DNA from 2 places in the Enterococcus sp. DIV0724b genome. Region 1 is predicted to be linked to the other one. Evidence: a T-box and tRNA genes for the amino acid it is inferred to sense, from the RefSeq annotation. Region 1 holds a T-box; the other holds one or more tRNA genes.
The links. A T-box is a leader RNA that pairs with one kind of tRNA and senses whether it is charged. The one in region 1 lies ahead of glyQ (glycine--tRNA ligase subunit alpha), so its partner is inferred to be a tRNA-Gly.

Region 1 (15,209 bases):
AAGGAGATGGGTATTTTTTGACAGAAAATCAGTCAATATCTTTGGAATTAAAGTTAAATGATTCTGATGATGTGAGTATGCTTTTAGGAACCCATGATAAACATATAAAGTATTTAGAAGAAAATACAGCTGTGACAATCAACACACGTGGAGAAATGATTCAATTACTAGGAGAAGAAGCCGAAGTGCAATTGGTTGCTTCTGTTATCAAAACTTTGCAAGTTTTGATTCAACGTGGAATCAAAGTCAGTACGCCAGATGTTGTTTCAGCTTTAAAAATGGCGAAAAGCGGAGAATTAGATAAGTTTGTTACAATGTATGAAGAAGAAATTTTAAAAGACCACCATGGCAGAGCAATAAGAGTCAAGAATATTGGACAAAAAAAATACATTGATGCGATTAGAAAACGTGATATTATTTTTGGCGTCGGCCCTGCTGGAACGGGTAAAACGTTTTTAGCAGTTGTCATGGCTGTGTCAGCATTAAAAAAAGGTGAAGTCCAAAAAATTATTTTAACGCGCCCTGCCGTTGAAGCGGGTGAAAGTTTGGGTTTTTTACCAGGTGATTTAAAAGAAAAAGTTGATCCATATCTCCGCCCAGTATACGATGCGTTATACCAAGTTTTTGGTATGGACCACACAAATCGCTTAATGGAGAGAGGTGTAATCGAAATTGCACCGTTAGCTTATATGAGAGGTCGGACATTAGATGATGCTTTTGTTATTTTAGATGAAGCGCAAAATACGACCGTTGCTCAAATGAAAATGTTTTTAACAAGACTTGGTTTTAACTCTCGTATGATCGTCAATGGCGATACAAGCCAAATCGATTTGCCTAAAGGCGTCGCTAGTGGTTTGATTCATGCCGAAAGAACCTTAAAGTCGATCGATAAAATTTCATTTGTTCATTTTGATGCTGGAGATGTTGTTAGACATCCAGTTGTTGCTCAAATCATTAGAGCATATGAAAAAGAGAGTCAAAAATAGTTTTAAACCTGCGGAAAGGAGTGAAAAATTCCGTTGAAATACTCGTTATTAAAATTACGTGATAAACTTGGAAAAGCTTATATACCAATACTTTTACTTATTTTTTCATGCTTTTTATTTATCATTATGTTCGGTAGTGTCCATCAGAAAAAAGTAGAAATAAAAGAAGGTCAACTAGCTGAAAATACAATTCGTGCGAATAAAAATGTTGAAAATACGTATGAAACAGCACAAAAGAAAAAATTAGCTGCTGAAGCAGTTACTCCTGAATATATTTATCAGGAAGAAACAGCAGATATTCAGCATAAGCGAATTGAAAAATTATTTAAACTGATCATTACAGCAAACGAAAAAACAGAAAAAGAGTATGAAGAGAGAAAAGCGAAGGCTAAAAAAGATGAAACGATTCCCAAACCAACAATCGAAGAAAGAGTAGCCAACTTAAAAGCGCAATTCGAATCGTTAGATCAAGATGAAGTCGCTTTTTACCAAAAATTTCCTACTGTATTTTATCAAAATATATTTTCATTAGATGCTAATCAGATTCAACAAGTAAAAACTGAAAGCTTAAAAATCGTAGATGAAAAGATGAAAGATCATGTACGTGAAGCTGATTTGGATAGCATACGACAAAATGCAATTGAGAAGATTCAATTTCTTGATGTTACCAGTACAATGCAACAAGAAATTCGTTATATTGTAAATGAAGGTATTGTAGCGAATGATTTTGCTAATGATAAAAAGACTAAAGAAATGCGTCAAAATGCAATGGATGCAGTTCCTCCAGCTATGATTTATCAGGGGGAAATTATTGTTCGTGAAGGGACTCAAATCGATAGTAAAGCGATGGAAAAGCTTGAACTGCTAGGGTTGACAAATCAAAGTACTTCGTTATTCCCAATGGCAGCACTAGCTTTAGCGATTGTCTTGCAGGTTTTTGTTTTATTATTTTTTACTAAACAAGTGACAGAGGAAGGCAAACGTAGACATTTTATCTTATTTTATGTAGGCGCAATGTCTTTAAGCGTTCTCTTGATGAAATTTTTCCAGATTTTCCAAACAGAACAAATGATGTATATCTCATTGTTTTTCCCAGCAGCGTTTACTCCTCTTGTATTAAATTATTTTGTAAGTCGAAGAGCCGGTGTTTTGGCAGCTGTTTTCCAAGTGATTTTTTCACTTTTTGTATTTTATAATTCTATAGGAACAAACTCATTGACGATTATCATAGTGAGTTATATGTTTTCTGGACTGTTGGCAACTGTAGTAAAAAGGACACGCATTGGCGAACAAGGATTAGTTGCAGTATTTTGGGTCATTATTTTTCCTGTTTGTGTGGACTTTATTTTAATGGTCTATCAAGGTATGAGCTTTTTTGATGGTAAATCGTGGACGATGATGATTTGTGCTTTAGCTGGAACTGTATTGTCTTTTCTTGCGACAATGGGACTTCATCCATATATTGAATTACTTGTAACAGATGACAGTGTGATTGTTTTAAATGAATTAAGTAATCCAAATCATCCGTTATTGAAGCAATTACTTGAAGAAGCACCTGGGACTTACCATCACAGTATGATGGTCGCTAGTTTAAGTGCGAATGCGGTTGCTGAAATTGGCGGACGTTCATTATTGACGCGAGTTGCTTGTTATTATCATGATATTGGAAAAATCAAGCATGCGAACTTCTTTGTAGAAAACTTACCAGCTGGTGCAGAAAATCCACATAATTTCTTGTTACCAGAAGATAGTAAACAAATTATTTTCGGTCATGTTATTGATGGTGCAAAAATTTTAGAAGACTATCATATGCCTGAAATGGTGATTGATATTTGTCATCAACATCATGGAACGACTCTAATGAAGTTTTTCTATATTAAAGCGAAAGAACGAAATCCAGATATTTCTGAAGCAGATTTCCGTTATCCGGGTCCTAAACCTCAAACCAGAGAAGCAGGGATCGTTAGTATTGCGGATACTTGTGAGGCTGCTGTTCGGGCAATGGATCATCCGACAAATGATAAAATTCAAGCGTTTGTTCATAATGTTATTCAAGATCGGATTTCAGATGGACAGTTGGATGATTGTGGTTTAACAATGAAAGAAATTCGGATTGTTGAAAAATCTCTGGTAAATGGTTTATGTAGTACTTTCCATTCAAGGATCAAGTATCCAAAAATGAAATCAGAAGCAGAAGAAATGAAAGAAGAACAAGAAAAGAGAGATGACTAATGGATATTTCATTCATTGATGAAACAATGAATCTATCAAAAGAAAATCTAGAAGAAGTAGAAAATCTGTTGCAGTTTGCAGCTGATTTTCTGAAAATATCTGAAGATACTGAAATGTCCGTGTCATTTATGGATAATTCAGGTATTCAGGTAATAAATAGAGATTATCGTGGGAAAGATGTTCCCACAGATGTTATTAGTTTTGCATTGGAAGAAGAAGGTGAAGATGAACTGCCTATTATTTTTGAAGATGCAGCAGAAGCTTTTCCAAGAAATCTTGGTGATATTATGATATCAACCGAACGAGCAGCGGAACAAGCTGCAGAATATGGTCATTCTTTTGAACGTGAATTAGGCTTTTTGGCGGTACATGGTTTTTTACATTTAAATGGGTATGATCATATGGAAGCTGATGATGAGAAAGAAATGTTTGGTTTACAGAAAGAGATTTTAGATGCCTATGGACTCAAAAGATAAGCGGACAGAGAAAAATAAACATTTTATAGCTTCTTTAGAGTTCGCTCTTCAAGGGATTAAAACAGTATTTAAGGAAGAGCGAAACATGCGAACGCATCTTTTGATGGGCGTTGCAGCAATTATTGCTGGTTTCGTTTTTCAGTTAGCTATCTCAGAATGGTTGTGGTTGTTACTCGCGATTTTTCTTGTTTTAGTGATGGAAATTATTAATACAGCGTTTGAAAATGTGGTTGATATGGTAACCGATTTCCATTTTCATCCAATTGGTAAAAAAATCAAAGACATGGCCGCAGGCGCAGTTCTTTTAACAGCAGGATTTGCTGTGGTTATTGCAGTGCTGTTGTTTGTCCCAAAAATATGGCAGATACTACAAGATTTTTTATAGAGGAGAGAAACAATGACTGAAGCACATAAATCCGGATTTGTAGCAATTGTAGGCAGACCTAATGTTGGTAAATCTACTTTATTGAACCGAATTGTCGGACAAAAAATAGCGATTATGAGTGATAAAGCTCAAACAACTAGAAATAAGATACAAGGAATTTATACAGTTCCGGAAGCGCAAATTGTTTTTATTGATACACCAGGTATTCACAAACCAAAACATCGCTTAGGTGATTTCATGGTTGAAACAGCTTATAGTGCTTTACGTGAAGTTGATGCAACGTTATTTATGATTAGCGCGGATCAAAAAAGAGGTAAAGGGGATGATTTCATCATTGAGCGCCTCAAGACAATGACTAGCCCCGTTTATCTTGTGATTAACAAAATCGATACGGTTCATCCGGATCAACTTTTGGGAATCATTGAAGATTATTCGAACCAAATGGAATTTGCAGAAGTTGTACCGATTTCAGCAACAGAAGGAAATAATGTGGATCGTTTGATGGATGTTTTAGTAGATCAAATGCCAGAAGGCCCACAGTATTTTCCAGATGACCAAGTAACAGATCACCCTGAATATTTTATTGTTTCTGAATTAGTTCGTGAAAAAGTATTATTGCTTACAAGAGATGAAATTCCTCATTCAGTAGCAGTTGTAGTTGATTCGATGAAACGCGATGAGAATGATAAAGTACGTATTCAAGCAACGATTATCGTTGAACGTGATAGCCAAAAAGGAATCATTATTGGTAAAGGCGGAAAAATGCTTAAACAGATCGGAACAAAAGCCAGACAAGATATTGAACATTTACTAGATGACAAAGTTTACTTAGAACTTTGGGTAAAAGTGCAAAAAGACTGGCGTGATAAAAAAGTTCATTTACAAGATTTCGGGTATCGCAAAGACGATTATTAATGAGAAATGAAAGAACAATTCTGTATTATTACAGGATTGTTCTTTTACTTGTATCTCTGCTAAAATAGACTAGAATACAAAGGAGGCGAAAGTATGGCTTTAGGAGAAACAAAAGGAATTATTTTATTTACCAAAGATTACAAAGAAAAAGATAAGTTAGTCAAAATTTTTACAGAATCCTTTGGTAAGTTGATGTTTTTCGTAAAAGGAGCACATCGCAAAAATAATCCAATTGGTCCTGCTATTTTGCCTTTTACAGAAGCTATATATATTGGTGATTTTAGAGAAGAAGGGTTATCTTTTTTAAATGGAAGTAAAGATGTTTATCCACTTCGAGTTATTCAGGAAGATATTTTTGTGAATGCATATGCAACTTATATTTTGAATTTAGTTGATGCAGCCATTGAAGATCGGACGTACGATCCTAATCTGTATCACTTTGTACAACAAGCTTTGAAATTATTGAATGAAAATAAGGACGCTGAAATTATTACTAATATATTTGAAATTCAATTACTAAGTCGATTCGGTATCACTCCAGAGTGGAAGCATTGTAGTGTTTGTCAAGAAACTCGTGGAAAATTTGATTATTCATCAAAATATAGTGGCGTTTTATGTGAACGTCATTGGCATCTTGATGATCATCGATATCATGCAGATCCTAGAGCAATTCATTTTATTCGACTTTTCTCAACAGTTTCTTATGATAAAGTCCAGGATATCAATGTTAAATCAGAGACAAAAACAGCTATTAGAAAAACTATTGACGAACTGTACGACGAATATGTTGGAATTAATTTAAAGAGTAAGAAGTTTATCGATCAAATGAAAAGTTGGGAAGACACATTGAAGTTGCCTAAGCGGGAAAAAAAGGATTAAGAGGATGACAAAACTGTATCTTAAAGGATTGAAATACGATAAAGTAACAACTTTAACCCGATTTCCGTTCAATTTACCAATTCTAAATGATTTGAATCAACTTATTTTCGATAAGCCAGTTACATTTTTGATAGGGGAAAATGGTTCTGGGAAATCAACGATAATAGAGACCATAGCTGGCTTAATGGATTTGAATCTTGAAGGTGGTTCAAAAAATAATTGTTTTGTTTCTTACGAAGAGCAATCTTTGCTAGTAGAAGCAAGCCGACCAATAAAGTATCCAAATTATCCAAAAGACAGTTATTTTTATCGAGCAGAATCCTATTATAATTTAATGACGGATATTGAAATGATCGACCAAGGTGAAGGTGTTTTCCAGCGCGAACTTCATACCTATTCAAGAGGAGAATCTTTTTATGAGTTAGTCTCAAGCCGCTTTTTTGGACAAGGTTTTTATCTATTAGATGAGCCAGAGACTGGATTATCTCTCAGTACACAATTACAATTGATGGTTTTGATGCAAGAGTTAATCAAAGCTGATTCACAGTTTGTTATTGCTACTCATTCGCCAGTGTTATTATTTTTCCCAAATGCTAGAATCTATGAATTCACTGATGGAAAAATCGTCAAACGCGCACTAGAAGAAACGAAAATATATCAAGAATGGTTAATGATTTTTGAAAGAAAAGAGCATTTTTTTCAAAATCTGTTTGAATCTTAAAAAATAATTTGACATCTCAGTGATCAAAGATTATCATAAAGAGTAATTAAATATATACGTTGAAAAAGAAGAGTAAGAAGAACTGCTGTTATAGCGAGTCTGGGAAAGTGTGAGCCAGATACAAGCAACTTTTGAAGGGCGCTTTTGAGTATACTAAAACGAAGCTGCCGATAGTTACTATCGGAAGTAGGGTGGAACCGCGATTATTCGTCCCTATGTCTCTAAGAGGCATAGGGACTTTTTTGTTTTTTTTGCTTAAGATTTTTATAAAAAATTATTGTGTAATAGGTAACGCACAGTGATGAAAATTGAGCGTTACTCGATTGTTTTTTATTGTATCAGAAAAAAACGGATTATACATTTAAATTAGGAGGATCACAATGGAAAAGAAACTTACTGTACAAGAAATGATTTTAACCTTGCAAAAATTTTGGTCATCAAAGGGTTGTATGCTAATGCAAGCTTATGATACGGAAAAAGGAGCAGGGACAATGAGTCCTTATACATTTTTGCGAGCAATCGGACCTGAACCTTGGAATGCGGCTTATGTAGAACCTTCAAGAAGACCAGCAGATGGTCGTTATGGGGAAAATCCAAACCGTCTGTATCAACATCATCAATTTCAAGTAGTTATGAAACCATCACCAGAGAATATTCAAGAATTATATTTAGAAAGTTTAGAGTTGTTAGGAATCGATCCGTTGGCGCATGACATTCGTTTTGTTGAAGATAATTGGGAAAATCCTTCTATGGGATGCGCGGGATTAGGTTGGGAAGTCTGGCTTGATGGCATGGAAATCACTCAATTTACGTATTTCCAGCAGGTGGGCGGATTAGCTTGTCATCCTGTAACCTCTGAAATCACCTACGGACTTGAACGACTTGCTTCATACATTCAAGAAGTAGAAAGTGTATATGATTTAGAATGGACTGAAGGCGTAAAATACGGTGAAATCTTCAATCAACCAGAATATGAACATTCTAAGTATTCATTTGAAATCAGTGATCAAGAGATGCTTTTAGAAAACTTTGATAAATTTGAAAAAGAAGCAAAACGCTGTATTGATGAAAGTCTTGTACATCCAGCTTATGACTATATTTTAAAATGCAGCCATACATTTAACTTGTTGGATGCTCGTGGTGCAGTATCTGTAACAGAGCGTGCTGGATATTTAGCTCGCATTAGAAACCTAGCAAAAGCTGTAGCGAAAATATTCGTTGCAGAACGTGAAAAATTAGGATTTCCACTTTTAAACAAAGACAATCAAACTAGTAAGGAGGCTAAATAACATGGCAAAAGACCTATTACTTGAAATCGGCTTGGAAGAAATGCCAGCGCATATTGTCAGCCCAAGTCGTTTACAATTAGAAAATAAAATAGTGAAGTTTTTAGATGAAAACAAATTAACTTATGAAACAGTCCAAAGCTTTTCGACGCCTCGCCGATTAGCCATACGTGTGACAGGATTGCCAGAACAACAAGAAGATACGCAAGAAGAGATTAAAGGACCTGCTAAAAAAATTGCTCAAGATGCCGAAGGAAATTGGAGCAAAGCTGCAGAAGGATTTGTTAGAGGTCAAGGTTTAACTACAGAGGCAATCACTTTTAAAGAATTGAACGGTGTAGAATATGTTTATGTAACGAAACATAATCAAGGACAAAAAACGATTGATGTGCTAGCAGGATTGAAAGATGTTATTACAAGTTTAACTTTTCCAGTGACAATGCACTGGGCAAATTATGATTTTGAGTATATCCGTCCAATTCATTGGATCGTAGCTTTACTAGATGATGAAGTGATTCCGTTCTCTGTTCTAGATGTAACCACTGGGAACCGCTCTCGCGGACATCGTTTCTTAGGTGACGATGTGACGTTTGATCATTCAAAAGAGTACGAAGAAAAACTGAAAGCACAGTTTGTGATCGTTGATCCTAATGAAAGAAAAAAAATGATCGTTGATCAAGCGAACCAATTAGCTGAAAAAAACAGCTGGAAGCTGGATCTAGATGAGAATTTGCTGGAAGAAGTTAATAATTTAGTTGAATACCCAACAGCTTTTGTGGGTGCTTTTGATGAAAAATACCTTTCTGTTCCAGATGAAGTATTAGTTACGTCAATGAAAGAGCATCAACGCTATTTTGATGTTCGTAATGATCAAGGATTATTATTACCTCACTTTATTTCTGTTAGAAATGGGGATAATGTTCATATTGAAAATGTAATCAAGGGAAATGAAAAAGTGTTGATTGCTCGTTTAGAAGATGCTGAATTCTTTTATAATGAAGATAAAAAGTTGTCAATTGAGGAATGTGTCAATAAATTAAAAAATGTCACTTTCCATGAAAAAATTGGAACTATCTACGAAAAAATGCAACGCGTGGCTGTTATTGGACAAATCATTGGTAAAGAAGTCGGTCTATCAGAAGCAGAATTGGCTGATTTAAAACGTGCTTCTGAAATTTACAAATTTGACTTAGTGACAAATATGGTCGGTGAATTCCCAGAATTACAAGGAATCATGGGAGAAAAATACGCATTGCTTCAGGGAGAAAAACCAGCAGTAGCTCAGGCAATCCGTGAGCATTATTTACCAACATCGAGTGAAGGAGAACTTCCTGTTTCTGCAATGGGTGCTGTTTTAGCAATTGCTGATAAACTTGATAGTGTATTTTCATTCTTTGCGGTAGGGATGATCCCTAGCGGCTCTAATGATCCCTATGCGTTACGCCGTCAAACATATGGAGTAATTCGTATTGTTGAAAATAAAGGGTGGCAGTTCCCCTTAGTTCAACTTCAGATGGAAATCGATGCAGCTGTTAATGCGGATAGTCAAAAATTTGGCATCCAATTGACAACAGGTCAAGAAGAAGTCATTGAGTTTGTGAAAGCGCGCCTACGCCAATTATTGATGACAAAAGATGTACGTCATGATGTGATTGATGCTGTAATCTCATCTGAACAAAAGGACTTAGCCAAACTGTTTTCATCTGCAGCAATCCTGAAAAAACATTTACTGGATAATGATTTCAAACCTTCAATGGAAGCATTGACACGAGTGATTAACTTAGCTAAAAAAGGTCGCGAGCTATTAAAACAAGATAGTCAGGTTGATGCGACTTTATTTGAAAATAATGCAGAAAAAGCATTACACAAAGCAGTAAATGAAATTGAAGAGAAGTTTGATGAAAATACTATGTCAGAAAATTATCAAGCATTAGTCAATTTACGACCATTGATCGAACAATATTTTGAAGAAACAATGGTTATGGTAGAAGATGAAAAAGTTAAAGCAAACCGTTTGCAAGAACTTAACCGTATTGCTAAAATGTCTTTATCATTGGCTAGTTTAGATTTATTGATCGTAAAATAAGATATGAAAAAAGATGAGGAGGCTTGAACAAAACGGACTCCTCTTTTTTCCGTAAACTATTGGAATTGAAGAGTTAGAAAAATTTCCCAAGCAAAATTTTTTCATAAAACAATAGAGCGTGGTACGATAAACTTATCGATTGATAAGGTGATCGTGCTATTTTTTATTAGGAGGAATTAAAATGAATCAGTTTATAAAATTATTTAGTAGTGCAGCGGTTATATTTCTAGTTCTAGATTTTATCTGGCTACTATTAATTGCTAAAAAAATCTATCAAGATCAGTTAGGTAGTTTGTTAGGCCCCACTAAAATAATTCCAGCAGTTGTTTTTTATGTATTATATCTTATTGGTATTCTATTTTTTGTTATTTATCCAGCAATTGAAAAAGATAGTTTGATCTACGCTATTTCAGCAGGTGCTTTTCTAGGAGTGCTATGCTATGGAACATATGATTTAACAAATCTAGCTACAATTAAAGATTGGCCTTCGTTGGTTACAATGATAGATTTAGTCTGGGGAGGATTTGTTACTGCAATGACTTGTGGTGTTACTGTCTTTATAGCTCAGCATTTCAATTGGAGGTGAGTAGCGTATGACAAGTCAGTCGATTGATTATCAAGAGTTGCTATTTGCATTTCGACAAGGAGCTATTCAATTGATAAACGAGAAACAAGAGCTGAATCAAATTAATGTTTTTCCTGTGTCGGATGGAGATACGGGAAGTAATTTAGCCTCGTTGATGGAGACGATACTTGAAGAGACAAATGATGAATCAACTTCTGTCATCGAAGTCTTTGAGAATATAGCAGAAGCTTCTTTGTTAGGAGCAAGAGGAAATTCTGGGATTATTTTTGCACAATATTTTAATGGTATTTATAATAATCTATTGCTTCAGGAGGAAAAAAGCTCTGTTAAGAGTTTTGTAACAAGTGTAAAGTTAGCGATCAGTGAAGCATATCAGGCTATTGAAAACCCAGTAGAAGGAACGATCATCACGGTTATTAGATCTTGGGCAGAAGCTCTTAATAAAGGGGATCAGATCCATAGTTTGGAAAATCTTTTACCGCAAGCGCTTATTGAGACAAAGCAAGCATTAGATAATACAACTAGACAGTTAAAGATACTGCAAAAAAACCAAGTAGTCGATGCAGGAGCGAAAGGCTTCTATTTATTCATAGAAGGTTTTACTAAAGCTTTTATAAATAAACAAGCTGTGGACAAACCAAGGGAGCGTTTAAATGAGTCTGTAAAAATCGAAATTTCTGAAACTTTGCATAGAAACTCTTCAGAACCAAAATATAGATATTGTACTGAAATATTAATAGATCAGGTAACGCAGACAAAAGAAGCTATCCAGACAAAATTAAGCGCATATGGTGATTCTTTAATTGTCTCTATAAATCGTGGAAAAGCGAGAATCCATATTCATTCTAATCAGCCAGATCAAGTCTTGGATTATTTAAACACGGTAGGTCAACCAATTCAACAAAAGGTTGATGATATGTTGTTGCAATATCGAGTAAATACGCAAAAAAGAACGCCAATTGCCTTAGTGACAGACTCGATCGCTGATTTACCTGCTGACTATGTATTAGATAATCAGATTCATGTATTGCCTATGAATATATTGATTGGCAATACTAGCTATATTGATAAAATAACAATTCAAAGCAATCAGTTTTTTGAGTTGAATAAAAAACAGAGCGAACGAGCTACTAGCTCACAACCGACATTAAAAACGGTTAAAAATCTTTTTTCGTTTTTAGAAACTAAATATGAAGCAATTTTAGTTATTACGGTTGCTGGAAAACTTAGTGGGACTTTCTATACCGTGAAAGAAGCTGCAAAGCATATAAGCTCTCCTAATACTAGGATTGAAGTTATTGACTCCAAGCAAAACTCTGCAGCGCAAGGATTGCTCGTAATGTGTGCTAATGAATGGATTCAATCAGGAATTGGATTTACTGAATTAGTTGAACGAACAAGGCGTAAAAGGAGTCAGCTTAAAATCTTGGTTAGCGTAGATGATTTAAATCCTATGATTGACTCTGGCAGGATACCTCAATTTGCTGGGAAAATTGCTAAGAAGGTTAATTTGAAACCGATTGTTAGTTTAAACGAGGCAGGTGAAGGGACTTTGAGTGCTTTTACTTTTAGCTTGGAAGGAAATGAAAAGAAAATTATCAAGCAACTTAAAAAAATGCATAAGAGCAGCACAATAAAGCGTTATGCTGTCATTCATGCCAATTCGGAAAAAAGAGCGTTGGTATGGAAAAATGAATTAATAAAACACCTTGGATTTCAACCAAGTTATATTATGGATATTTCAACTGTTATTGCAATGAGTGCTGGTCAAGGAAGTGTAGCTGTGGCTGTTGAATTAGGAGAAGGGGCGGATTTAATATGACTATTTTAATTGTTAGTAGTGTAATATTTTTATACTTTACTGTGTTATTCTTTTTAGCGCAATATCTTCACAATAATTCTATTGTTGATTTAGCTTGGGGAATTGGATTTGTACTGGTGGCAGTTACAGGGTATCTCGTTATGCCTGAAAAAACAAAGGTCAGTACAATAATTCTTTTATTAGTAACAATTTGGGGACTTCGATTGTTTTTCCATTTAGCTAAACGAAATATCGGGAAACCGGAAGATTATCGTTATGTGAACATGAGAAAACGTTGGGGCAACCGATTTGCAAGATTAAAAGCTTACTTAAACGTCTTTATTTTACAAGGTGTTCTTTTGTTAGTTGTTTCAATGCCGATTCTTTTTGTGATGACAAGTTCTACCAATGCTTTTTATTGGTGGAATGGAGTAGGAGTTTTAATTTGGTTAATTGGATTTGGCTATGAAACGATTGGCGATCATCAACTGACAAAATTTAAAAGTGAAAGCGCCAATCATGGAAAGCTGTTAACAACTGGTTTATGGTCAACGACAAGACACCCAAACTATTTTGGTGAAGCACTTAGTTGGTGGGGGATATTTCTTGTAAGTTTGAATGACACACGAAATATTTGGGGTATTATTGGTCCAATAACAATTACCTTGTTGCTTTTATTTGTATCAGGTGTCCCTTTGCTTGAGAAGAAATACAGAGAGCGACCAGATTTTATTGTTTACGCAAAGAAAACACCAAAATTTACCCCTTTTATTGGGAAAAAAGGATTATAAAGGAGAGATTAAGATGGATAAAAATCAATCTATTTGGTCAAAGTGGGTCGTTACAATTATCTATATTGTAATGATTGGCACGAATGCGGCAGCTGTTTTGTTGCCGCTAAACGGAATGACAACGCAAGAAGTTTCTGATACTTATCCCAACTTATTTGCCCCAGCTGGTTTGACGTTTGCAATTTGGTCAGTAATTTATTTGCTATTGGCTGGTTTTGTTGTTTATCAATGGCTTAAACCAGGAAAAGATTCTGTTTTAATTAATCAGCAAATTAGTAAAAAGTTAAGAATGACTTTTATCATTTCTTCAATATTGAATAGCATTTGGTTAGTAGCATGGCAGTATCTTTATATTGATTTATCAGTTGTGATCATGCTAGCTTTGCTGTCTGTACTGATTTATATCAATCGTATTTTAGCGAACACACCATTGACCAAAAAAGAGTATATCTTTATAAGGTTACCTTTCAGCATTTATTTTGGCTGGATCACAATTGCGACAATTGCCAACATAACAGCATTTTTAGTTGATAAAAATATTGCTTTTCTTCAAAATAATCAAGTTTTATGGACGATTGTCATATTAGTTATTGGAGTAATGATTATTAGTTTAACGATCATTCGTAACCATGATAGTGCATATGGTTTAGCAACGGTATGGGCATATTATGGTATTTTGAACAAGCATCAAGCACAAGATGGTTGGAATAACGCTTATCCTAGCATCGTCATGACAGTGATGATATGCTTAGTCATTCTCGTAATTGTTTGTCTATACGAAGTAGTTTTACTATCTAAAAGAAAAAAGAATGTTATCTAGTATATGTTTCTTTGTCTGCATCTGTTAAAATAGTAACGAAATCAACTATAGGTGGCTAAGTAATGGATAAAGAAATGAAAAATACAAGGGCTAAGATCATTCAAGTGGCGACAAGATTATTCATGGATAATGGGTATCAAAGTACTTCAACAAGACAAATCGCGCAGCTGGCTGAGGTGACCCAACCTAATTTATATCACCATTTTAAGAATAAAGAAGAAGTATATGTTGGTGTTATTGAAAGTTTGTTAAGTGATGTAAACGAAGAACTAGTTAAAATTGTTGAAGATGAAACGCTTGAAACGATCAGTAAGTTACAAAAATTTGCTGAGTGTCTGAAAACAAAACATCCGTTTGATTTTGATTTGATGATGCTTGATTTCAGAACCAAGTTGACCAAAGAGACACAATTGAAATTATTTTCACTGTGGAATCAGTCATATAAAGCACCATTACTAAAGATCTTCGAAGAAAGTGATTTTTCTTTGCGTACGGGGGTGACAGCTGAGATTGCAACTACACACTTTCTCAACACGTTATCTCCATATATAAAAACGGAGCAAAGAAGTACGGCTATTAGCATTACTCAAGTTGTCGATTTTTTTGCCTTCGGGATTTTAGCGAATAAAAATTAAAAAAGAACCAATGCAACTATCACAGTGCATTGGTTCTTTTTAGTCGTTAATTTCTGTTTTGTTTCCCAGCATTTCTACCTTTGTTAGAAGCATTTTTTGTAATGGATGCTTTTTGTGTAGTCTTCTCTGCTGTAGGTGTTACATCTTTACGTGGCGTAATAACTTGTTTTGGTGGATTTTGTTTTAATTCTTCTGCTACTTGGGCTTTGATTCTTGGTTTTAAGAATTGATTTGTGATCAATGTTTGGATGCTACTAAAGATCCCGCCGACTACCCAATAGAGTGTTACACCAGCTGGAGAGCTGATTGACATGAATACGATCATCAAAGGTGATACGATCAACATTGATTTCATTGTTTTCTTTTGTTCTTCCGGAATCCCAATAGTAGAAAGATAACCTTGAAGTAAATAAGCCACACCAGCTAACACAACAAATATGATGCTGGGTTGTCCGAGGTTGACACCGAAAAACGATGCATCGCCGATTCCTTTTGTATAACGAGCAGCAAAGAATAAGGCAGAGAAAATTGGCATTTGGATCAATAACGGTAAACAGCCGATACCGCCCATCATGCTCATATTATTTTCCTTGTAGACTTGTTGCATTTC
Region 2 (15,209 bases), 1.5 Mb from region 1:
CTTAAGTTTTCAATAAGTCAATAACATTTTTGAAAATTCTGACATTTTAATTTAAGTTAAAATAGAATTATTTAAAGTAGAGGTGCGGATCAATACTGATATTCAGTTTTGACCCACACCCTATAACTATTTTCACAATGGAGTTTTTTTATTAATCCCAATAGCCTTCATGAACAGCGGCTGCCGCTTGCTCAATTTCAGGAAACGGTCCAATTACTTGAATATTTTTTTGACCATGACGCAATATTTCTTTTGAAGGGAGGTCAAAAGTTGGATTTTGTTCGTTATCACCAGTTAGTTCTAGTAAACGTTTTTCAGTCATTGCATATACGATGGTTCCAATATTTCCCCAGTATATCGTTCCAGTACACATCGCACATGGCTCTGCTGTAGTATACAACGAGCACTCCCATAAAAATTCTTTGCTATATTTTTGTGAAGCTCTTGCCGCTAAGGTCGTCTCCGCATGTCCTGTACAGATATTTTCTGTCATTTCGATATTTTCCTGCTCTAAAAGAATATTCCCTTCCTTATCGGCCAATAAAGCCCCAAAAGGCGTATTGCCATGTTCACGAGCTTTTTGCGAAATTTCAATACAGCGATTCAATAGTTTAATATGTTGATTTTTCGTCATAACTGATTCCTCACCTCTCATACGTTTTAATCTAAAACAAAGCGATGGTTCAATACTTCTTTTGTTCCTTTATCGATGCCAATTGCTTGTTTTAAATAAGCAGAGACGTCTCCATACTGCTTTTCAACGGTCCGATAAAAATTATCTAGATAGCTACTATCTACATTTAAAGCAACATGTAACGCTTCTAAATTTGCTTCTTCTAACTGGGCTTTTTTAGCTTGTTCTAAAATCTGTGCATTTTCTTTTTTTCTTAAATTATTTGTTAACAGATAATCTGTATAAATAGCTTCTCTTGGTACATCCAATGTTTCTAAAACTAATAATGCAGCAATTCCTGTACGATCTTTGCCTGCAAAGCAGTGGAATAATATACTTTCTTCTTGTGGTAACGCTAAAATTTCTTCAAAAAACTTATTATAGCCTTTTTGAGATGTCGTATTTAAAGCAATATCAGCATAAAGTTTTTCCATATAAGCGGCTGATTTCTCAGGAGATCCGATTTTAACAAAATCTTCGATTGACGCGCCTTCATCTTTGATATCTTCCAAAATATCAATATGGATGTATTCTGCTTTAGGAACAGACATATCTGGCCTTTCTCCAACTTCAGCTTCACTTCTTAAATCAATGATTTTGCCTAAACGATAGATTGTTTCTAATCGCTGTTCGTCATCTTTTGTTAAATTAGATAGCTCTCCTGATCTTAAAAAAACATCTTTTTTAATTTCCTTGCCAGCTTTATTTTTAATACCACCGATATCACGAAAATTTGTAATAGTCACCATAATTTTTATCCCTTTTCCTTCTTTTTGTTCTTATTATACACAAAATTCGATCAAAAATGTTTCTTTGATCGAATTTTTGCTTAAATGAAGTTGAAGTTGTCTGTTTCTGGTTTATTTTTTTTGCCCTGCTTCAACATAACTTAGATCATTGATCTTATCTAACGTGTATTTCCCATCTTTATAATTTACAGTACAAACACTGGCGTTTTTTAAACCGCCTTCTGGAATCTTATAGTCATCAAATAATGTAGCGAGTAAAGCAGAAATGCTCAATCCGTGTGAAGCAATCAAGACATTGCCAGAACCTTCGTTTTTCATTTCTTTTTCAACGATATCATCAAGACCTGCTTTAAGTCGAGTCGTGATTGTCTTGTAATCTTCAGCTGGCCAATTGACTTTAGCTTCTTCTACATTTTTAGCATCTAACTTAGCAACGCTATTCGCAAATGATTCTGGTGTCATATTTTTCATAAACTCTTCTAATGTAACGCCTTGATCATCCGCAATATCTTGCCACATGGTATGATTTAAATCGCCTTCGTAAGTTCCAAAATTAAATTCTCTTAAACGCTCATCTGTGATGACTTTTAGATCAGATGATTTTTCGTTTTCTTTTACAATCAAATTTGCTGTCTGAATTGCACGACCACTATCACTACTATAAGCATTTTGGAATTCGATATCTTTTAAACCAACTCCTGCAGCTGTTACAACGTCTTCGCCAGCTTTCGTTAAGACTGCGTCTGACCAACCTTGAACTCGATCGGTTGTATTTAACATTGTTTTACCATGACGCACAATGTACAATGTCAATTCTTCCGGTGCTTTTTTTGCTGTTGATGCATCATCTTTTTTGACGTTACCATTACCACATCCTGAAACTACTAATAACCCTAACATTAAAACCCCTAACAGTTTTACTACTTTTTTCATTTGATAGCCCCCTATTTTATTCGTTCGTTAAATCTTCTCCATTAGTCGCAATGACTTTTTTATACCAGTCAAATGATTTTTTCTTCGAACGTTTTAAGGTTCCATTCCCTTCATTGTCACGGTCTACATAAATGAAACCGTAACGTTTTTTCATTTCACCTGTTCCAGCTGACACTAAATCGATACAGCCCCATGTTGTGTAACCGAGTAAATCTACGCCATCAAGCTCTACCGCATCTTTCATTGCTTGAATGTGTGCAGCTAGGTAGTCAATACGATAATCATCGATCACGTTGCCATTTTCGTCTGGTGTATCGACGGCACCTAATCCATTTTCAACGATAAACAATGGTTTTTGGTAACGATCATATAGATCATTCATTGTTGTACGTAATCCTAATGGATCGATTTGCCAGCCCCATTCACTTGCTTCTAAATAGGGATTTTTCACTGAAGCAAAGATATTTCCAGCTGTTTGTTCATTAACCGCTGGGTCTGTTGATTGAACACGTGATGAGTAGTATGAGAATGAAATAAAGTCTACTGTGTGTGCTTTCAATAATTCTAAATCACCGTCTTCAATTGGCAATTCGATACCTTCACGCTCTAATTCTTTAAGAGCATACGCTGGGTATTCGCCACGTGATTGAACGTCGATAAAGAAGAAATTCTCACGATCGGCTTTACGTGCTGCCCAGACATCTTCTGGTTTACATGTATATGCATAGTTTGTACCAGCTGCTAACATACAACCGACTTTGTTTTCTGGGTCGACTTCATGAGCGATTTTCGTTGCGATCGCACTTGCCAATAATTCGTGATGCGCTGCTTGATATTTGACTTGTTCTTTGTTTTCGCCTTCTTCAAAGTAAAGACCCGCGCCCATAAATGGTGCATGTAAGATCATATTGATTTCGTTGAACGTCAACCAATATTTTACCAAGCCTTTATAACGGTTGAAGATCACATTACATAGATTTTCATAAAAACCAACAAGCTCGCGACTACGCCACGCACCATATTTTTCCACTAAGTGCATTGGACAATCAAAGTGAGTGATCGTTACAAGGGGCTCTATATTGTGTTTACGGCATTCTTTGAACAAATCTTCATAGAACTTCAGGCCTTCTTCATTCGGCTCTGTTTCGTCTCCTAGAGGGAAAATACGACTCCAGGCAATTGATAGGCGGTAAGTCTTAAAGCCCATTTCGCCGAATAATGCGATATCTTCTTTATAACGGTGATACATGTCGATCGCATTTTGAGCAGGGTAAAAATGTTCATCATCAAACGCAAACATTTTTTTCTCTCCAGTGATTACTGGGAAACGATCTGGTCCAACTGGGGCTAAGTCCACGTTCGCTAAACCTCGTCCTCCTTCGTTATAACCGCCTTCACATTGATTGGCAGCTGTTGCGCCGCCCCATAAAAAATCTTTTCTAAATGCCATATCAAAATTCCTTTCTTTGAAAAGCTTACAGCAAAGCCTATCCTGCTTCACTGCAAGCTCAATTCTTATCTATTATTTTTAAGTTAATCCAGTAATTAATGTATCATTTGAAGTTACTTCGCGTTCTTGCGTTTCCACGATATCTAGATAGTCACCAGTATTTGTAACAATAACCGGCGTTTCTACACTATAGCCAGCTGCTTTAATCGCTTCTATATCAAATGTAACTAAAACTTGCCCTTTTTTCACTTTGTCACCTTGGGACACTTTTCCTTCAAATCCGTTTCCTTCTAGCTGAACAGTGTCCATACCAATATGGATCAGCAATTCCATACCTTGATCTGATATCAAACCAATCGCATGTAACGTTGGGAATAGTGTCATAACTGTGCCATCAAACGGTGCTCTAACTACGCCTTCTGTCGGTTCAATCAAAACACCTTTACCTAAAGCACCTTGTGCGAAAGCTTGATCACTTGCTTTGCTTAAAGGTAAAACACGTCCTTTAACTGGACTTAAAACGGCTTCTTTTAATGCTTTTTGAGCTTTTTTATTTTCAGTGATTTCTTCTAATACTGTATCATCTTTCCAGAAAAAGAATGTTAATGTAAATCCGATAACGACAGCAATCAAGATTGCGACAAAAGAATGAATCATTCCACTTGCATCGTCACCATTAATAAAGTTTAATACTCCGAAAATTCCCAATCCGCCCATTGTATAAGAGGTTACGCCATTGATCATTAAGTACAATCCACCGACTGCAGCTCCGATCATTGAAAAAATAAACGGTGTTTTTCTTGGTAAAGTAATACCATAAATTGCAGGTTCAGTGACTCCAAAAATCCCAGAAATGATTGCTGGAGGACATAGAGCTTTCATTTTTGCATCTTTTAATTTAAAGAACATTGCCATAACTACTGCTGTTTGAGCAAAACTTGCTGCAAAAGACCCCACTAATACTTGGCTTGCTCCTTCTTGAGTAATTTGCATGATTGCAAGTGGCACAACACTCCAGTGCAAACCGAAAATAACCAATACTTGCCAGAAGAAACCAAGAATAACACCATACAATGCTGGTGAGAAGCCCATTAAAGCTTGGAAGCCAGCGCTTAGTAAGTCTGTTAACATACTAATGATTGGACCAATCACTAAGAAACCTACTGGTAAAGCAATCAATAGTACAAAGAAAGGTACCAAGAATGTTTGAACAACTTCAGGAATAAGTTTCTTGAAGAGTTTTTGAATTTGGGCTGCAAAAGCAACAATGAATATGATCGGTACAACACTACTTGTATAGCCAGCACCAACCCATGGAATACCTAAAAATGTGTCATAAGCAGGTAATCCTAATAGACTATATGGCGCTGGAGCACCTGCACCTGCTGTTGCTTCAAAAGCAGCTTGTAAAGCAGACCCTTGAACTGTTGGGTAACAAAGCGCTGCTCCGATAACAATTCCCACCATTGGGTTTAAATTGAATTTTCTAGCTGCTGTATAGCCTAAAATAACTGGCATGAAATAGAAGATTGCATCGCCAATACCATTTAACATTGTATATGTCCCAGAAGTAGCGGAATATAATTTCAAGAAAACTAGTAAAGCATTTAGACCTTTTACCATACCAGCTGCAGCTAATGCTCCCAAGAACGGTTGGAAACAGCCACTTAAAATATCGATCAAACGATTGAATAAATTCCCACCAGATGATTCCTGTTCTGCATCTGCTGAAATTCCAGCAATACTTACAACATCTTCATACACAGCTGGGACATGATTCCCAATTACTACTTGATATTGTCCACCGCTTTTCATTACAGTAACGACACCATCCATGTTTTTTAAAACATCGTCATTTGCTTTTGATTCGTCTTTCAATTTAAAACGTAAGCGTGTAATACAGTGTGTCAAGCTATTGATATTTTCCTTTCCGCCTACATTGTTAACAATTTTCTCTGCTAAATCATGATATTTTCCCATTTTTTGTTCCTCCAAAGTTTAGTTTTTTTCAATCCATTACTTTTGAAGGTTTAGCCAACTTAATGTCACTATCCAAGGGGTCTTGCTTTGCGGTTCCTACTCTTCTCCCCACCTTTCGTTCCATTACTAATCTATACTTAGATTTGATAATCTTGTTAACCATTTGTCTGTATAACTCTTGCAATGTGAATAATCAGATACATTTTCTCTTCTTTAGAAATAGTATAGTCATAGCCTTCAGTTAAGAATTTAGAAATTTTATTCACACAATTGTAGGCATTACGATACTTTTTTTTAATTACTTCATATAGTTCCCCATCATCTTCATCATGTAATTCTTTATGATTTAATAAACGATAAGCAAAAAATTTTAAATGAGTACTAAAACGATAAAAATAGACCGAGTCTTCATTAAAAGTAATTTTAAAATGATATTTCACAATATTCGTAATTTCTTGCATAATTTTTGTTAGTTCATAAACATTTCCAACTTCTTCATCCATTTCGGCATTGACTATATGTAAAGCAATAAATCCTGCCTCATCTTCTGGTAGTTGCACATCAAACTTCTCTTTAACCATCTCGACAGCCTTATTCCCAATGATGTATTCATCTGAAAAAAAACGCTTAATATCCCATAATAGAAAGTTCTTCACTTCAATTCCTTGTCTCATACGCTCTAAAGCCGTATGAAGGTGATCTGTTAGAGAAATAAAGATTGTATCATTTAGTCGTCTACCCAGTTTGGTCTTAGCATATGTTATAATTTCATCTGATAATTGCATTACTTCTAAGGGTAATTCTTCCAATAACTCTTGGAATTTCAAAGAAGTATCCTGGTTTGCTAATCGAAATACTTGATCAACTTGTTCTTCTGGAATAAAATCACCTATTTTTCTTTTAAAAGCAATACCACGTCCCATCACGATTTGTTCCTGCTCATTTGTATCCAACGTAATCACAACATTATTATTCAAAATTTTTTGAATAACCATTTTTTCGCTCCCTTCTTCACGCTTATCCCCTTTAATTGTAAAAAAGAAAAACCCAACCTTTCCAAAAAAGAAGAATATCTTCCTCATTGGAAAAATTAGGTTTAGCTTGTATTTAAACAATCACTATCCATCTATTTACTTGTTGTGTACAAGCATAGAATACCCTATTATAATAGCATTGTCAACGTTTTCATTAAATTTATTTTAAAAATAATAAAAAAACATTCAGCACATAGCTAAATGTTTTCAAAGCATGACCCGTACGGGAATCGAACCCGTGATACCGCCGTGAAAGGGCGGTGTCTTAACCGCTTGACCAACGGGCCTTTTAAAAATTATGGGCCTAAATGGACTCGAACCATCGACCTCACGCTTATCAGGCGTGCGCTCTAACCAGCTGAGCTATAGGCCCTTAAAGAAAAAAAGCGGGTGACGAGAATCGAACTCGCGACAACAGCTTGGAAGGCTGTGGTTTTACCACTAAACTACACCCGCATGTTTCTTCTTTCAAATGGCGCAAGACAGAATCGAACTGCCGACACACGGAGCTTCAATCCGTTGCTCTACCAACTGAGCTACTGCGCCAAAAACTAATAAAACGGTCTGGACGGGACTCGAACCCGCGACCTCCTGCGTGACAGGCAGGCATTCTAACCAGCTGAACTACCAAACCAAAATAAATGTATTGCATCACTATATTACATATGCTTTTAAAAAGCAATTGCGGGGGCAGGATTTGAACCTACGACCTTCGGGTTATGAGCCCGACGAGCTACCTGACTGCTCCACCCCGCGATAATTATAGTCTATTGACTATAGAAAGGTGATGATTCTTGGTGATCCCTAGTAAGGTTACTTCTCTCACTATGTTCGCCAAGTATTGATAAGCATCAGTGCTAAAACACTGTGGTTATCAACAAAGGAGGATAAGGGATTCGAACCCTTGCACGGTTTTACCCGCCTGACGGTTTTCAAGACCGTTCCCTTCAGCCGGACTTGGGTAATCCTCCGGAATAAATATTAAAACATGACCCGTACGGGAATCGAACCCGTGATACCGCCGTGAAAGGGCGGTGTCTTAACCGCTTGACCAACGGGCCGCTATGAAACGGAGAAGGAGGGATTTGAACCCTCGCGCCGGTTTCCCGACCTACACCCTTAGCAGGGGCGCCTCTTCAGCCACTTGAGTACTTCCCCAAGAAAAATATTTAAAAATGGGCCTAAATGGACTCGAACCATCGACCTCACGCTTATCAGGCGTGCGCTCTAACCAACTGAGCTATAGGCCCATAAAGCGGGTGACGAGAATCGAACTCGCGACAACAGCTTGGAAGGCTGTGGTTTTACCACTAAACTACACCCGCAATACTTTAAAACGGTCTGGACGGGACTCGAACCCGCGACCTCCTGCGTGACAGGCAGGCATTCTAACCAGCTGAACTACCAAACCAAAATAAATGTATTGCATCACTATATTACATATGCTTTTAAAAAGCAATTGCGGGGGCAGGATTTGAACCTACGACCTTCGGGTTATGAGCCCGACGAGCTACCTGACTGCTCCACCCCGCGATAATTATAGTCTATTGACTATAGAAAGGTGATGATTCTTGGTGATCCCTAGTAAGGTTACTTCTCTCACTATGTTCGCCAAGTATTGATAAGCATCAGTGCTAAAACACTGTGGTTATCAACAAAGGAGGATAAGGGATTCGAACCCTTGCACGGTTTTACCCGCCTGACGGTTTTCAAGACCGTTCCCTTCAGCCGGACTTGGGTAATCCTCCGGAATAAAATAAATTGTCACTACAATGGACCTTGTAGGACTCGAACCTACGACCGGACGGTTATGAGCCGTCTGCTCTAACCAACTGAGCTAAAGGTCCTTGGCTCTTAAAAAGTAATCGCGGCGAAGGGGATCGAACCCCCGACCTCCCGGGTATGAACCGGACGCTCTAGCCAGCTGAGCTACACCGCGAAAATAATAAAGTACTAATGGAGCCTAGCGGGATCGAACCGCTGACCTCCTGCGTGCAAAGCAGGCGCTCTCCCATCTGAGCTAAGGCCCCACAAAATAAATCGGGAAGACAGGATTCGAACCTGCGACCCCTTGGTCCCAAACCAAGTGCTCTACCAAGCTGAGCTACTTCCCGTATTTACAAATGCACCCAAAGGGAGTCGAACCCCTAACCTCTTGATTCGTAGTCAAGCACTCTATCCAGTTGAGCTATGGGTGCTACATTTCTATGCCGAGGACCGGAATCGAACCGGTACGGTGATCACTCACCGCAGGATTTTAAGTCCTGTGCGTCTGCCAGTTCCGCCACCCCGGCGAAAGAACAAGCTAAGCGGAAAACGGGGTTCGAACCCGCGACCCCCACCTTGGCAAGGTGGTGCTCTACCACTGAGCTATTTCCGCAGTCTGGATGCCGGCTAAAGGATTTGAACCCTCGACCCTCTGATTACAAATCAGATGCTCTACCAACTGAGCTAAGCCGGCGTTATAATCGCCTAGTAATAAAACGAGACTAAAAATGCGGGTGAAGGGACTTGAACCCCCACGCCGTAAGGCGCTAGATCCTAAATCTAGTGCGTCTGCCAATTCCGCCACACCCGCAAAATATTCCTATGAGCCGTGCAGGGCTCGAACCTGCGACCCTCTGATTAAAAGTCAGATGCTCTACCAACTGAGCTAACGGCTCAAAAAATGGAGGTTGACGGGATCGAACCGCCGACCCCCTGCTTGTAAGGCAGGTGCTCTCCCAGCTGAGCTAAACCTCCAAGACAACACTTTAGCGTGGCGACGTCCTACTCTCACAAAGGGAAACCCTTCACTACAATCGGCGCTAAGAAGCTTAACTTCTGTGTTCGGCATGGGAACAGGTGTATCCTTCTCGCTATCGCCACCACACTGGGTGTTGTTGCTATTCAATTGAGTGATTATTCACTCAAAACTGGATTGAAGTAATGTAATCAAACAGTCCGAAAAACTTTTTTATTTCGTTTCTTTGGTTAAGTCCTCGACCGATTAGTATTGGTCCGCTCCGTACATCACTGCACTTCCACTTCCAACCTATCTACCTGATCATCTCTCAGGGGTCTTACTTTCTTAAAGAAATGGGAAATCTCATCTTGAGGTGGGCTTCACACTTAGATGCTTTCAGCGTTTATCCCTTCCCTACATAGCTACCCAGCAATGCCCTTGGCAGAACAACTGGTACACCAGCGGTAAGTCCATCCCGGTCCTCTCGTACTAAGGACAGCTCCTCTCAAATTTCCAACGCCCGCGACGGATAGGGACCGAACTGTCTCACGACGTTCTGAACCCAGCTCGCGTGCCGCTTTAATGGGCGAACAGCCCAACCCTTGGGACCGACTACAGCCCCAGGATGCGACGAGCCGACATCGAGGTGCCAAACCTCCCCGTCGATGTGGACTCTTGGGGGAGATAAGCCTGTTATCCCCAGGGTAGCTTTTATCCGTTGAGCGATGGCCCTTCCATGCGGAACCACCGGATCACTAAGCCCGACTTTCGTCCCTGCTCGACTTGTAAGTCTCGCAGTCAAGCTCCCTTCTGCCTTTACACTCTGCGAATGATTTCCAACCATTCTGAGGGAACCTTTGGGCGCCTCCGTTACTCTTTAGGAGGCGACCGCCCCAGTCAAACTGCCCACCTGACACTGTCTCCCACCACGATAAGTGGTGCGGGTTAGAGGGTTCATAACACAAGGGTAGTATCCCACCAGCGCCTCCACCGAAACTAGCGTTCCGGGTTCATCGGCTCCTACCTATCCTGTACATGTGGTACAAACACTCAATATCAAGCTACAGTAAAGCTCCATGGGGTCTTTCCGTCCTGTCGCGGGTAACCTGCATCTTCACAGGTACTAAAATTTCACCGAGTCTCTCGTTGAGACAGTGCCCAAATCGTTACGCCTTTCGTGCGGGTCGGAACTTACCCGACAAGGAATTTCGCTACCTTAGGACCGTTATAGTTACGGCCGCCGTTTACTGGGGCTTCAATTCTGAGCTTCGCCGAAGCTAACCCATCCTCTTAACCTTCCAGCACCGGGCAGGCGTCAGCCCCTATACTTCATCTTTCGATTTTGCAGAGACCTGTGTTTTTGATAAACAGTCGCTTGGGCCTATTCACTGCGGCTGACCGAAGTCAGCACCCCTTCTCCCGAAGTTACGGGGTCATTTTGCCGAGTTCCTTAACGAGAGTTCGCTCGCTCACCTTAGGATACTCTCCTCGACTACCTGTGTCGGTTTACGGTACGGGCAGTTGTTTTCTCACTAGAAGCTTTTCTTGACAGTGTGACATCAGGAACTTCGGTACTATTATTTCCCTCCCCATCACAGCTTGTCCGTATAGAGTAAAGCATTTGACTCTACTCAAGACTTACTGCTTGGACATGCACTTCCAGTCGCATGCATTCCTTAGCCTCCTGCGTCCCTCCATTGCTCAAACAAAAACAACTGGTACAGGAATATCAACCTGTTGTCCATCGCCTACGCCTATCGGCCTCGGCTTAGGTCCCGACTAACCCTGGGCGGACGAGCCTTCCCCAGGAAACCTTAGTCATACGGTGGACGGGATTCTCACCCGTCTTTCGCTACTCATACCGGCATTCTCACTTCTAAGCGCTCCAGCCGTCCTCACGATCGACCTTCAACGCCCTTAGAACGCTCTCCTACCATTACACCAGAGGTGTAATCCACAGCTTCGGTAATATGTTTAGCCCCGGTACATTTTCGGCGCAGGGTCACTCGACTAGTGAGCTATTACGCACTCTTTAAATGGTGGCTGCTTCTGAGCCAACATCCTAGTTGTCTGTGCAACCCCACATCCTTTTCCACTTAACATATATTTTGGGACCTTAGCTGGTGGTCTGGGCTGTTTCCCTTTCGACTACGGATCTTATCACTCGCAGTCTGACTCCCGGATATAAATGAATGGCATTCGGAGTTTATCTGAATTCGGTAACCCGAGATGGGCCCCTAGTCCAAACAGTGCTCTACCTCCATCATTCTTAATTCCGAGGCTAGCCCTAAAGCTATTTCGGAGAGAACCAGCTATCTCCAAGTTCGTTTGGAATTTCTCCGCTACCCACAGCTCATCCCCGCACTTTTCAACGTACGTGGGTTCGGTCCTCCAGTGCGTTTTACCACACCTTCAACCTGGCCATGGGTAGATCACATGGTTTCGGGTCTACGACTACATACTCATTCGCCCTATTCAGACTCGCTTTCGCTGCGGCTCCGGCTCTTCACCTTAACCTCGCATGCAATCGTAACTCGCCGGTTCATTCTACAAAAGGCACGCCATTACCCATTAACGGGCTTTGACTTGTTGTAGGCACACGGTTTCAGGATCTATTTCACTCCCCTTCCGGGGTGCTTTTCACCTTTCCCTCACGGTACTGGTTCACTATCGGTCATTAGGGAGTATTTAGCCTTGCGGGATGGTCCCCGCGGATTCCGACGGAATTTCTCGTGTTCCGCCGTACTCAGGATCCTCCTAGGTGTTGCCAACATTTCGTCTACGGGGCTATTACCCACTTTGGCGAACCTTTCCAGGTTCTTCGACTATCTTGACAGACTACCACAACGGAGTCCTACAACCCCAACAAGCAAGCTTGTTGGTTTGGGCTCTTCCCGTTTCGCTCGCCGCTACTCAGGGAATCGAATTTTCTTTCTCTTCCTGCAGGTACTTAGATGTTTCAGTTCTCTGCGTCTACCTCTAACCAGCTATGTATTCACTGGAAAGTAACATCCTATAAAAGATGCTGGGTTTCCCCATTCGGAAATCTCTGGATCATAGCTCACTTACAGCTCCCCAAAGCATATCGGTGTTAGTCCCGTCCTTCATCGGCTCCTAATGCCAAGGCATCCACCGTGCGCCCTTATTCACTTAACCTTACGATCTTACGATCGGTTTTGTTTGGTTCGTTTCTCTAGCGATAGAGGCGTGACCAATAAAATAAGCTTCGAACTATTTTAATTAAAAAACTCATTCAACGCGGTGTTCTCGGTTTGTTTTGATTACTTTTTTACTTCAATATCCAGTTTTCAATGAACAATTCGTTTGAGAGAATCATATAAATAAGAAAGAGAATCAGATGATTACTTTTCAATTATAAGAGTAAACCTCTCAAAACTGAACAAAGTGTCGACGAATGTGTAAGTTTCCGTAATATTCCTTAGAAAGGAGGTGATCCAGCCGCACCTTCCGATACGGCTACCTTGTTACGACTTCACCCCAATCATCTATCCCACCTTAGGCGGCTGGCTCCACAAGGGTTACCTCACCGACTTCGGGTGTTACAAACTTTCGTGGTGTGACGGGCGGTGTGTACAAGGCCCGGGAACGTATTCACCGCGGCGTGCTGATCCGCGATTACTAGCGATTCCGGCTTCATGTAGGCGAGTTGCAGCCTACAATCCGAACTGAGAGAAGCTTTAAGAGATTTGCATGACCTCGCGGCCTAGCGACTCGTTGTACTTCCCATTGTAGCACGTGTGTAGCCCAGGTCATAAGGGGCATGATGATTTGACGTCATCCCCACCTTCCTCCGGTTTGTCACCGGCAGTCTCGCTAGAGTGCCCAACTGAATGATGGCAACTAACAATAAGGGTTGCGCTCGTTGCGGGACTTAACCCAACATCTCACGACACGAGCTGACGACAACCATGCACCACCTGTCACTTTGTCCCCGAAGGGAAAGCTCTATCTCTAGAGTGGTCAAAGGATGTCAAGACCTGGTAAGGTTCTTCGCGTTGCTTCGAATTAAACCACATGCTCCACCGCTTGTGCGGGCCCCCGTCAATTCCTTTGAGTTTCAACCTTGCGGTCGTACTCCCCAGGCGGAGTGCTTAATGCGTTAGCTGCAGCACTGAAGGGCGGAAACCCTCCAACACTTAGCACTCATCGTTTACGGCGTGGACTACCAGGGTATCTAATCCTGTTTGCTCCCCACGCTTTCGAGCCTCAGCGTCAGTTACAGACCAGAGAGTCGCCTTCGCCACTGGTGTTCCTCCATATATCTACGCATTTCACCGCTACACATGGAATTCCACTCTCCTCTTCTGCACTCAAGTCTCCCAGTTTCCAATGACCCTCCCCGGTTGAGCCGGGGGCTTTCACATCAGACTTAAGAAACCGCCTGCGCTCGCTTTACGCCCAATAAATCCGGACAACGCTTGCCACCTACGTATTACCGCGGCTGCTGGCACGTAGTTAGCCGTGGCTTTCTGGTTAGATACCGTCAAGGTAAGAGCAGTTACTCTCCTACTTGTTCTTCTCTAACAACAGAGTTTTACGATCCGAAAACCTTCTTCACTCACGCGGCGTTGCTCGGTCAGACTTTCGTCCATTGCCGAAGATTCCCTACTGCTGCCTCCCGTAGGAGTCTGGGCCGTGTCTCAGTCCCAGTGTGGCCGATCACCCTCTCAGGTCGGCTATGCATCATGGCCTTGGTGAGCCGTTACCTCACCAACTAGCTAATGCACCGCGGGTCCATCCATCAGTGACACCCGAAAGCGTCTTTCAAATCAACACCATGCGGTGTCGACTATTATGCGGTATTAGCACCTGTTTCCAAGTGTTATCCCCCTCTGATGGGTAGGTTACCCACGTGTTACTCACCCGTCCGCCACTCCTCTTTTCAAATGAGTGCAAGCACTCGGTAGAAAAGAAGCGTTCGACTTGCATGTATTAGGCACGCCGCCAGCGTTCGTCCTGAGCCAGGATCAAACTCTCATAATAAAAGTTGAACACAATCCGAAGATTGTTAAGCTCATTTGTTTGCTAGCATATTGCTTCGCTTTGTTAAAAATTTTTGTTTGTTTTTACCGTTGTAAAAACAACCTACACATTTGGTTCGTCTTACTTTGTTCAGTTTTCAAAGGTCTACTGTGTTACCTCGCAGCAACTTTTATATCATATCAAATCTCCGATTCGATGTCAACACTTTTTTAAAAAAGTTTCAAAGTTTTTTTCTGCTTGATGTTATCGAATGTTTCGTGACAACTTCATTAGTTTATCAGGTTACTCGTTGTTTGTCAACAACTTTCTCGCTGATTTTTCAAGTTTTTTCAAACTTGAATTGTTATTCTATTTTAGTTGATTGTCACTCATTTCTGCGACAACTTCACTAGTTTATCAGGTCATTCGTCGTTTGTCAACAACTTTCTCGCTGATTCCCAAAGTTTTTTTCAAACTTGGTTTGTTATGTTATGTGATCGTTTGGCGTGTTACATCAGTGCCTTGCGACAAGATATAATATACCAAGTTTACGGGCTCAGGTCAACTAAAATTTGCACTTTTTTTAAACTTTTTTTCGTTACCGATTGTTTTATTACTTTTGTTCTTCATTGTTCGTTTTTTCCTCTTTAATCTGTATATTCCCATGAGTTTTTATGTCATT

Region 2: it encodes a tRNA-Gly, which carries the amino acid that the T-box ahead of glyQ (glycine--tRNA ligase subunit alpha) is inferred to sense. The anticodon was not compared.

The regions. Positions count from the first base shown of each region.
Region 1 covers NZ_CP172890.1:1,600,800-1,616,008, forward strand. Annotated here, with positions in the region: gene IGJ02_RS07405 (PhoH family protein) at 18-986, shown strand; gene IGJ02_RS07410 (HD family phosphohydrolase) at 1,020-3,218, shown strand; gene ybeY (rRNA maturation RNase YbeY) at 3,218-3,694, shown strand; gene IGJ02_RS07420 (diacylglycerol kinase family protein) at 3,678-4,079, shown strand; gene era (GTPase Era) at 4,092-4,994, shown strand; gene recO (DNA repair protein RecO) at 5,088-5,873, shown strand; gene IGJ02_RS07435 (AAA family ATPase) at 5,878-6,594, shown strand; T-box leader at 6,645-6,812, shown strand; gene glyQ (glycine--tRNA ligase subunit alpha) at 6,975-7,883, shown strand; gene glyS (glycine--tRNA ligase subunit beta) at 7,885-9,966, shown strand; gene IGJ02_RS07450 (DUF2177 family protein) at 10,148-10,552, shown strand; gene IGJ02_RS07455 (DegV family protein) at 10,560-12,374, shown strand; gene IGJ02_RS07460 (DUF1295 domain-containing protein) at 12,371-13,144, shown strand; gene IGJ02_RS07465 (hypothetical protein) at 13,158-13,964, shown strand; gene IGJ02_RS07470 (TetR/AcrR family transcriptional regulator) at 14,027-14,599, shown strand; gene yidC (membrane protein insertase YidC) at 14,646-15,209, opposite strand, start outside.
Region 2 covers NZ_CP172890.1:3,067,144-3,082,352, forward strand. Annotated here, with positions in the region: gene IGJ02_RS14220 (nucleoside deaminase) at 152-634, opposite strand; gene IGJ02_RS14225 (tyrosine-protein phosphatase) at 661-1,422, opposite strand; gene IGJ02_RS14230 (histidine phosphatase family protein) at 1,534-2,355, opposite strand; gene IGJ02_RS14235 (6-phospho-beta-glucosidase) at 2,372-3,805, opposite strand; gene IGJ02_RS14240 (beta-glucoside-specific PTS transporter subunit IIABC) at 3,884-5,785, opposite strand; gene licT (BglG family transcription antiterminator LicT) at 5,941-6,780, opposite strand; tRNA gene IGJ02_RS14250 (tRNA-Glu) at 7,035-7,106, opposite strand; tRNA gene IGJ02_RS14255 (tRNA-Ile) at 7,119-7,192, opposite strand; tRNA gene IGJ02_RS14260 (tRNA-Gly) at 7,205-7,275, opposite strand; tRNA gene IGJ02_RS14265 (tRNA-Phe) at 7,293-7,365, opposite strand; tRNA gene IGJ02_RS14270 (tRNA-Asp) at 7,380-7,453, opposite strand; tRNA gene IGJ02_RS14275 (tRNA-Met) at 7,502-7,575, opposite strand; tRNA gene IGJ02_RS14280 (tRNA-Ser) at 7,701-7,790, opposite strand; tRNA gene IGJ02_RS14285 (tRNA-Glu) at 7,809-7,880, opposite strand; tRNA gene IGJ02_RS14290 (tRNA-Ser) at 7,890-7,977, opposite strand; tRNA gene IGJ02_RS14295 (tRNA-Ile) at 7,996-8,069, opposite strand; tRNA gene IGJ02_RS14300 (tRNA-Gly) at 8,074-8,144, opposite strand; tRNA gene IGJ02_RS14305 (tRNA-Asp) at 8,157-8,230, opposite strand; tRNA gene IGJ02_RS14310 (tRNA-Met) at 8,279-8,352, opposite strand; tRNA gene IGJ02_RS14315 (tRNA-Ser) at 8,478-8,567, opposite strand; tRNA gene IGJ02_RS14320 (tRNA-Ile) at 8,593-8,666, opposite strand; tRNA gene IGJ02_RS14325 (tRNA-Met) at 8,685-8,758, opposite strand; tRNA gene IGJ02_RS14330 (tRNA-Ala) at 8,777-8,849, opposite strand; tRNA gene IGJ02_RS14335 (tRNA-Pro) at 8,860-8,933, opposite strand; tRNA gene IGJ02_RS14340 (tRNA-Arg) at 8,944-9,017, opposite strand; tRNA gene IGJ02_RS14345 (tRNA-Leu) at 9,028-9,113, opposite strand; tRNA gene IGJ02_RS14350 (tRNA-Gly) at 9,128-9,199, opposite strand; tRNA gene IGJ02_RS14355 (tRNA-Thr) at 9,208-9,280, opposite strand; tRNA gene IGJ02_RS14360 (tRNA-Leu) at 9,316-9,397, opposite strand; tRNA gene IGJ02_RS14365 (tRNA-Lys) at 9,410-9,482, opposite strand; tRNA gene IGJ02_RS14370 (tRNA-Val) at 9,489-9,561, opposite strand; rRNA gene rrf (5S ribosomal RNA) at 9,576-9,691, opposite strand; rRNA gene IGJ02_RS14380 (23S ribosomal RNA) at 9,789-12,700, opposite strand; rRNA gene IGJ02_RS14385 (16S ribosomal RNA) at 12,988-14,548, opposite strand.